Regions from separate parts of the Mesorhizobium sp. M7A.F.Ca.US.005.03.1.1 genome, predicted to be linked through region 2. Evidence: riboswitches for the same ligand, from Rfam matches in the RefSeq annotation. Region 2 holds a riboswitch; the other holds the start of a gene.
The links. A riboswitch is a leader RNA that binds a small molecule or an ion and turns the genes downstream of it on or off. The one in region 2 is predicted to bind S-adenosylmethionine.
Positions count from the first base shown of each region.

Region 1: another riboswitch for S-adenosylmethionine. It lies ahead of EN990_RS07145 (O-succinylhomoserine sulfhydrylase); the one in region 2 lies ahead of EN990_RS10395 (homoserine O-acetyltransferase).

Region 1 is NZ_RZRO01000010.1:51,219-55,426, forward strand. Features, by position in the region: gene EN990_RS07140 (ceramide glucosyltransferase) at 1-427, shown strand, start outside; gene EN990_RS07145 (O-succinylhomoserine sulfhydrylase) at 435-1,622, opposite strand; SAM riboswitch at 1,680-1,757, opposite strand; gene EN990_RS07150 (2'-deoxycytidine 5'-triphosphate deaminase) at 1,832-2,926, shown strand; gene EN990_RS07155 (ABC transporter substrate-binding protein) at 3,027-3,800, shown strand; gene araD1 (AraD1 family protein) at 3,973-4,208, opposite strand, start outside.
Region 2 is NZ_RZRO01000017.1:6,832-11,039, reverse strand. Features, by position in the region: gene EN990_RS10405 (prephenate/arogenate dehydrogenase family protein) at 1-757, opposite strand, end outside; gene hisC (histidinol-phosphate transaminase) at 763-1,872, opposite strand; SAM riboswitch at 2,010-2,087, shown strand; gene EN990_RS10395 (homoserine O-acetyltransferase) at 2,202-3,371, shown strand; gene metW (methionine biosynthesis protein MetW) at 3,430-4,044, shown strand; gene EN990_RS36085 (hypothetical protein) at 4,204-4,208, shown strand, end outside.

The DNA of each region.
Region 1 (4,208 bases), on a different contig from region 2:
CAATCTCGTCGCCGCCCCCTTCGAGCAGCCGCTTGGCCGGCGCTCGTTTGACGAGATCTGGTCGCGTCAGGCCCGTTGGGCGCGCCTGCGCCGCGTCACTTTCCCGCTGTTCTTCGCACCCGAAATCCTGACCGGCGCCGTGGTGCCGCTGGTGCTTGCGCTGATTGCAGCGGCAAGCGCCGGCTTCAGCCTCTGGGCAACCGCCCTTGCCGTGCTGGCGGCCTTCTATCTTCCGGAGTGCGCCCTGGCCTGGTCCAAGGGCTGGTACCTGTCGCCACGCATGGTCGCCGCGATCATGGCGCGCGACCTGATCCTGCCGGCGATGTGGGCGCGCGGTTGGCTCGGCGGCGCCATCGACTGGCGCGGCAATGCGATGACCATCGGTACCAAGACGGCCGAGCTGGAAGAGACGCCGTCCGGCGCCTGAAGGCCTCCTACCTGGCCTTCAGCGCCTGCGCGATGTCCTCGAGCAGATCGTCGGCATCCTCCAGGCCAACCGACAGCCTGAGCGTGCCCGGCCCGATGCCGAGCTCGGCGCGCGCCTCGTCGCTGAGATTCTTGTGCGTCGTCGTCGCCGGGTGGGTGATCAGGCTCTTGGCGTCACCGAGATTGTTGGAGATCAGGACGATGTCGAGCGCGTTCTGCAAGGCGAAGGCCGCCTGCTTGCCGCCCTTGACGTCCAGGCAGATCAGCGTCGAGCCGCCCGACATCTGCTTCTTGACGATGTCGGCCTGCGGATGGTCGGCGCGGCCGGGATAGATGACGCGCGCGATTTCCGGCCGTTCGGCCAGAAAATCGGCGATCCGGCCGGCACTTTCCGTCTGCTGGCGTACGCGCAGCGGCAGCGTTTCCAGGCCCTTCAGCAGCGTCCAGGCGTTGAAAGGCGAAAGGCTTGGGCCGGTATGGCGGAAATAATCGTGCAGGTTCTCGTCGATCCACTTCTTGTCCGACAGGATGACGCCGCCGAGACAGCGCCCTTGGCCGTCTATGTGCTTGGTCGCCGAATAGACGACGATATGGGCGCCGAGCTGCAAGGGCTTCTGCTGCAGGGGCGTGGCGAAGACATTGTCGACGATCAGCCTGGCGCCGATCGAATTGGCAAGCGAAGCGACAGCGGCGATATCGACCACTTCCAGCGTCGGATTGGTCGGGCTTTCCAGGAAGAACAGCTTGGTGTTCGGCTTGACCGCCTTTTCCCAGTTGGCGATGTCGGTGCCGTCGACCAGCGTCGCCTCGATGCCGTATCTCGGCGCCAGCGTCTCGACCACCCAGCGGCAGGAGCCGAACAGCGCACGCGCCGCCACGATATGGTCGCCGGCCTTGGCGCTGCACAGAAGGGCGGCCGTCACCGCGGCCATGCCCGACGCGGTGGCGCGCGCGTCTTCGGCACCTTCCAGCGCGCACATGCGCTTCTCGAACATGTCGACGGTCGGATTGGCGTAGCGCGAATAGATGAAACCCGGCTCTTCGCCCTTGAAACGGGCTTCGGCGGCTTGCGCCGTTTCGTAGACATAGCCTTGGGTGAGATAGATCGCTTCTGACGTTTCGCCGAAACCGGAACGCAGCGTTCCGCTGTGCACGAGTGCCGTCTGAGGCTTCCAGTTGCGCTTCTTGGTGCTCATCGCTTTTCTTCCAGACACAAAAAAACCGGCCGCGAAAGTCGCAACCGGTCCATACGGCCTTGCGGCCCGACGGTCCTTTAGCGACTTGTTTAACGTGGCTGCAAGCCGACCGGCCAAATCACCACGGGATAACGACCCTTTAGACCCGCACCGCGCTTGCGTCAATTGCCGGCTTCATTAAGAGGTTTGTACCAAGCAGGAGTGGAGCCTTGCGGCAGACAGGCATTCTTCCCGACCAGGACATATCGGCGCTGTTCCAGTCCGGCGCGCTGAAGTCGGCGCGTGCGCTCGACACCGACCAGATCCAGCCGGCCAGCCTCGATCTCAGGCTCGGCGACAAGGCCTGGCGGGTGCGCGCCTCCTTCCTGCCCGGCCCCAATCACAAGGTCTCGGAAAAGCTCGACCGGCTGCAGCTGCACGAGATCAATCTGGCCGAGGGCGCGGTGCTGGAGACCGGCTGCGTCTACATCGTGCCCCTGCTTGAAAGCCTGGCGCTGCCGGCGGACATTTCAGCCTCGGCCAATCCGAAGAGTTCGACCGGGCGGCTCGACATCTTCACCCGCGTCATGACCGATCGCGGCCACGAGTTCGACAAGATCGCCGCCGGCTATCATGGCCCGCTCTTTCTGGAAGTCAGCCCGCGCACCTTCCCGATCGTCGTCCGCACCGGGTCGCGCCTGTCGCAGATCCGTTTCCGCATCGGCAATGCGCTGCTCTCGGAAGCCGAGTTGCACGACCTGCATCGCACGCAGATGCTGGTCGCCACCGAGCCGCCGAACATTTCCGGCGGCGGCATCGCGCTGTCGATCGACCTCAACGGCGATCAAAGCGGCTTGGTCGGCTATCGCGGCAAGCATCACACCGGCCTCGTCGATGTCGACAAGCGCGCGGCCCAGGAAGTCGTCGACTTCTGGGAACCGATCCACAAGAGCGGCGCCGGCGAACTGGTGCTCGACCCCGATGAATTCTACATCCTCGTCAGCCAGGAGGCGGTGCATGTGCCGCCGCTCTACGCCGCCGAGATGACGCCCTTCGATCCGCTGGTCGGCGAATTCCGCGTCCATTATGCCGGCTTCTTCGATCCGGGCTTCGGCCATTCCGGATCCGGCGGCACCGGCAGCCGGGCGGTGCTGGAAGTGCGCAGCCATGAAGTGCCGTTCATCCTCGACCACGGCCAGATCGTCGGCCGGCTGGTCTACGAGCATATGCTGAAGCGGCCGCAGGCGCTCTACGGCACCGATCTCGGCTCCAACTACCAGGCGCAGGGCCTGAAGCTGTCCAAGCATTTCCGCGCCGCGCGCTGACCCTCATTGCCCCAAGGCAAAATACTTGCCTGTACCGGCTCGCCATGCTTGGCTGCCTTGCCGCCCGTCAAGCTGGCGGCGTTCAAGGGGAACCAAGAAAATGCGATTTTCGAAATGGGTCATATCGGCGGCGGGCGCTGCCATGCTGGCAACACTGGCCGGCTCTCTGTCGGTGCAGGCGGCGGAGAAAATCAAGATCGGCACCGAGGGCGCCTATCCGCCGTTCAACACCATTACCGCCGACGGCAAGGTCGAAGGCTTCGACATCGACATCGCCAATGCGCTGTGCGCGCAGATGAAGGTCGAATGCGAGATCGTTACCCAGGACTGGGACGGCATCATTCCCGCTTTGCAGGCCAAGAAATTCGACGCCATCATCGCCTCGATGAGCATCACCGAGGAGCGCAAGAAGCAGGTCGCCTTCACCAACAAATATTATACGACACCGCTGGCTCTGGTGGCGCCGAAGGACACCGATCTCACCTCGACCGAACCGGCGGCCCTTGCCGGCAAGACGGTCGGTGCCCAGGCTTCGACCACGCAGGCCGACTATGCCCAGAATGAATATGGCAAGGCGGGCGCGGAGGCCAAACTCTATCCCACCCAGGAAGAGGCGATCACCGACCTGACCAACGGTCGTCTTGACGCCGTGATCTCGGACAAGTTCGTGCTGATGGATTGGCTGAAGAAGGCAAGCGACGGCTGCTGCAAGCTGGTCGGCGACGTCAAGGGCACCGAGACCCAGGCCGGCATCGCCGTGCGCCTGGACGACACGGCCCTGCGCGACAAGCTCAACGCGGCCATCGACGCGATCGTTGCCGACGGCACCTACAAGAAGATCCAGGCCAAGTATTTCGACTTCGATATTTATTGAGGCAGAGGCGCCTTTTTCCTTCTCCCCTTATGGGAGAAGGTGTCGCCGGAGGCGACGGATGAGGGGTGTTCCAGGGAACGCCAACGTTTCACTCCGCTGGAACACCCCTCATCCGTCTCGGCGCCAACGCGCCGATCCACCTCCCACTTGGGGAGAAGGAAAAGGCGCGCTCTCAAAGCGCCTTCACAGCCACCTTCACCGGCTGCTCGATCTCGAGCGGGTTGCGCAGCGGCAGGCCGAAATCCCCGGCCTCGATCTCGAAGACATCGCCGGCCTCGGTCGTGATGCCGTCGGCGAAGGACAGCGTCGCCGTGCCGAACATGTGCACATGCACGTCACCCGGCTGGCGAAAAGCCGCGTATTTGAAATGATGATGTTCGAGATTGGCGATGGTGTGCGACATGTTCG
Region 2 (4,208 bases):
CCAGCATTTCGAGGATGGCGTCCTTGTTGTGCAGACAGACATCCCGCCACATGGTCGGGTCGGAGGCGGCAAGGCGGGTGAAGTCGCGGAAGCCGGAAGCCGAATATTTGATCACTTCGGATTTGGTCACTGACTGCAGATCATCGGCGGTGCCGACGATGTTGTAGGCGATGATGTGCGGCAGATGCGAGACGATGGCCAGCGTCATATCGTGATGCTGGGGATCCATCGTGTCGATGTTGGCGCCGCAGCGCCGCCAGAACTCCGACAGCCTCTCCAACGCGTCCGGGTCGGTGTCGGGCAGCGGCGTGAAGATGCACCAGCGATTGTCGAACAGGTCGGCGAAACCGGCGTCGGGGCCGGATTTTTCTGTGCCCGCCAGCGGGTGGCCGGGAATGAAATGGACACCTTCAGGCACATAAGGCTGCACTTGCGCAATGACAGACGCCTTGGTCGAGCCGACATCGGTGAGGATCGCGCCCGGCTTCAGCGCCGGCGCGATTTCCTCGGCAACCGCGCCGGACGATCCAACCGGCACCGAAATGATGACCAGGTCGGCATCGCGGACAGCTTCTCTCGCATCGGTGCTATAGCTATCGCCCAGCCCAAGCTCCTCGGCCCGTGCCAGCGTCGCCGCACTGCGGGTCGAGATGGATACGTGGCGGGCGAGGCCCTCGCGGCGGATGACGCGGGCCAGCGACGAGCCGATCAGGCCGATGCCGACCAGCGCGATCTTTTCAAACATCGGTGATGTCATGGTTTCTAGCTTTTCAGGAATGTCGTGAGAGCGGCGACAACGCCGCGATTGGCCTCTTCGGTGCCGACGGTCATGCGCAGCGCATTGGGAAAGCCATAGCCCGAAACGCGCCGCAATATATAGCCGCGCGCCGTCAGATAGTCGTCCGCCGCCGCCGCCGAATGTTTCTGGTCCTCGGGAAAATGAATGAGGATGAAATTGCCGACGCTGGGCGTCACCCGCAACCCAAGCTTTGTGAATTCCTCACTCAGCCAGGCCAGCCAGGTCTCGTTGTGCGCCACGCTGCGCTCGACATGGGCGCGATCGCGAATGGCGGCGATGCCGGCCTCGATCGCCGTCGCATTGACGTTGAAGGGGCCGCGCACGCGGTTGATGGCGTCGACGATGTGCATCGGCGCATACATCCAGCCGATCCGCGCCCCGCCAAGGCCGATCTTGGAGAAGGTCCGGGTCATCACCACGTTCTCTGCGCTGCCGACCAGTTCGATGCCGGCCTCATAGTCGTTGCGGCGAACATATTCGGCATAGGCCGCGTCGAGCACCAGAAGCACGTTCTTCGGCAGTGCGGCATGCAGACGCCGCACCTCCTGGAATGGCACATAGGTGCCGGTCGGATTGTTGGGATTGGCGAGGAACACGATCTTGGTGAGCGGCGTGACGGCGGCCAGGATGGCGTCGATATCGGCGCGCTCGTCTGTTTCCTTGATCGTCACCGGAACGGCGCCCGCCGACTGGATGTAGATCTTGTAGACCATGAAGGCGTGCTCGGTGATGACGGCCTCGTCGCCGGGCGCCAGATAGGTCTGCGCCAGCAGGCCGAGGATTTCGTCGGAGCCGTTGGAGCAGATGATGTTCTGCGGGTTGAGGCCATGCACCTCGGCGATCGCTTCGCGCAGCCGCCTGGCGGTGCCATCTGGATAGACGTCAAGCTTTCCGGCAATCTCGCGCGCGGCTTCGATCGCCTTCGGCGAGGGCCCGAGCGGGTTCTCGTTGGAGGACAGCTTGTGGACCTTGGCGACGCCGGCAGGCGCCGTGCTCTTGCCCGGCACATAGGCGTCTATGTCCATGATGCCCGCGCGCGGGGTTGGACGTGCCTGGTCCGGTGTCTGGCTCATGTCGCAAAATCCGTCGAGAACGCTTCCTGAGGGAAGCCGCAGCGGAAATACAAGCCGTGGCCTGCAATGTCGAGAGGCGACAGCCTCCCGCCCAAGGCAGGCCGTTGACGCCGGCGCGCCACAGCCCTAGAAGGGGAGCGAACTTCCGTGGTGATTTGGCCGGTCGGCTTGCAGCCACGTTAAACAACTTGCTAAAGGGCCGTTTGCATCCTGTAACCGGCTTTGCGACCGCAATGCCGGTTTTTTGTTGTCCGCGCCGGCCGGACACCCGTATCGGCATCGACTTTCGACGAGTGCGATGCGTGGGCTCAAAGTGTGAGATGGATGTCATGGCCGTTCTGCGTGCCCGCAAAACCAACAACGAGGTCGACCAACCGTCGAGCCCGGTTTTGCGTTTTGGATCCGACAAGCCGCTCAAGCTGGACGCCGGTACGCTGCTGTCACCGTTCCAGATCGCCTACCAGACCTACGGCACGCTGAACGATGCCCGCTCCAACGCCATCCTCGTCTGCCATGCGCTGACCGGAGACCAGCACGTCGCCAGCACCAATCCGGTGACCGGCAAGCCAGGCTGGTGGGAAGTGCTGATCGGGCCCGGCAAGATCATCGACACCAATCGTTTCTTCGTCATCTGCTCCAACGTCATCGGCGGTTGCCTTGGGTCCACCGGCCCGGCCTCGACCAATCCCGCCACCGGCAAGCCCTATGGGCTTGACCTGCCGATCATCACCATCCGCGACATGGTGCGGGCGCAGCAGATGCTGATCGACCATTTCGGCATCGAGAAACTGTTTTGCGTGCTCGGCGGCTCGATGGGCGGCATGCAGGTGCTGGAATGGGCGTCGAGCTATCCGGAGCGCGTCTTCTCGGCACTGCCGATCGCCACCGGCGCGCGCCATTCCTCGCAGAACATCGCCTTTCATGAGGTTGGCCGGCAGGCTGTCATGGCCGATCCGGACTGGCATGGCGGCAAATATTTCGAGCACGGCAAACGCCCGGAAAAGGGCCTGGCGGTAGCGCGCATGGCCGCCCACATCACTTACCTGTCGGAAGCCGCCCTGCACCGCAAGTTCGGCCGCAATCTGCAGGATCGCGAAGCGCTGACCTTCGGCTTCGACGCCGACTTCCAGATCGAAAGCTATCTTCGGCACCAGGGCATGACCTTCGTCGATCGCTTCGACGCCAATTCCTACCTCTACATGACGCGGTCGATGGACTATTTCGACCTCGCCGCAGACCATGGCGGCCGGTTGGCCGATGCCTTCGCCGGCACGAAAACCCGCTTCTGCTTGGTGTCGTTCACCTCGGATTGGCTGTTCCCGACCGAGGAGAGCCGCTCGATCGTGCATGCGCTCAACGCCGCCGGCGCATCGGTATCCTTCGTCGAGATCGAGACCGACCGTGGCCACGACGCATTCCTGCTCGACGAGCCGGAACTGTTTGCCGCCATTAACGGCTTCATCGGCTCGGCCGCCCGGGCGAGAGGGCTCAGCGCATGACCCGGAAAAATTGCAGGCTTTTCGGATCGGGATCATGCGCCAGGCGGGAGGCGAAGCCATGAGCGTCAACCGCGACCAGCGCGTCGACCTCGAAGTCGTCGCCAACCTCATCCCGCCACAGTCGCGCGTGCTCGATGTCGGCTCGGGCGACGGCTCGCTGCTCGAACTGCTGCAGGACACCAAGCAGGTCGACGGCCGCGGACTCGAGCTGTCGCAGCGCGGCGTCAACGAATGTGTGGCGCGCGGCCTCTCGGTCATCCAGGGCGATGCCGACAAGGATCTCGAATTCTATCCCGACAAGGGCTTTGACTTCGTCGTCCTGTCGCAGACGCTGCAGGCCACCCGCAACCCCAAGCTGGTGCTCGACGAACTGCTCAGGATCGGCAACCGCGCCATCGTCTCCTTCCCCAATTTCGGCCATTGGCGTGTGCGCCTGTCGCTGTTCCTCAACGGCCGCATGCCGGTGACCAAGGACCTGCCCTATTCCTGGTACGACACGCCCAACATCCACTTCTGCACCATCCGCGATTTCGTCAATCTGTGCGACGAACTCGGCGCGACAGTCGAGAAGGCAACCGCCCTCGACGCCGCCGGCCAGAAGATCGGCCTGTCGATGCCGTGGTGGTTCTGGAATTTCTTCGGCCAGCAGGCAGTGTTCTTGCTGAAACGGTAATTTCCGCACCGATCAAAGACCCGACTCGCCAAGCAACAGTGTGTTTGCCGCCGAGCAAAGTCGCCCTGTATGACGATCGCGAACCAGTGTAAATGGCGTCGACTGTTTGACAGCGGGCTAGTGCGGCTATAGCCACACTGACGGCTCGGGGGGGCAAAAATGGT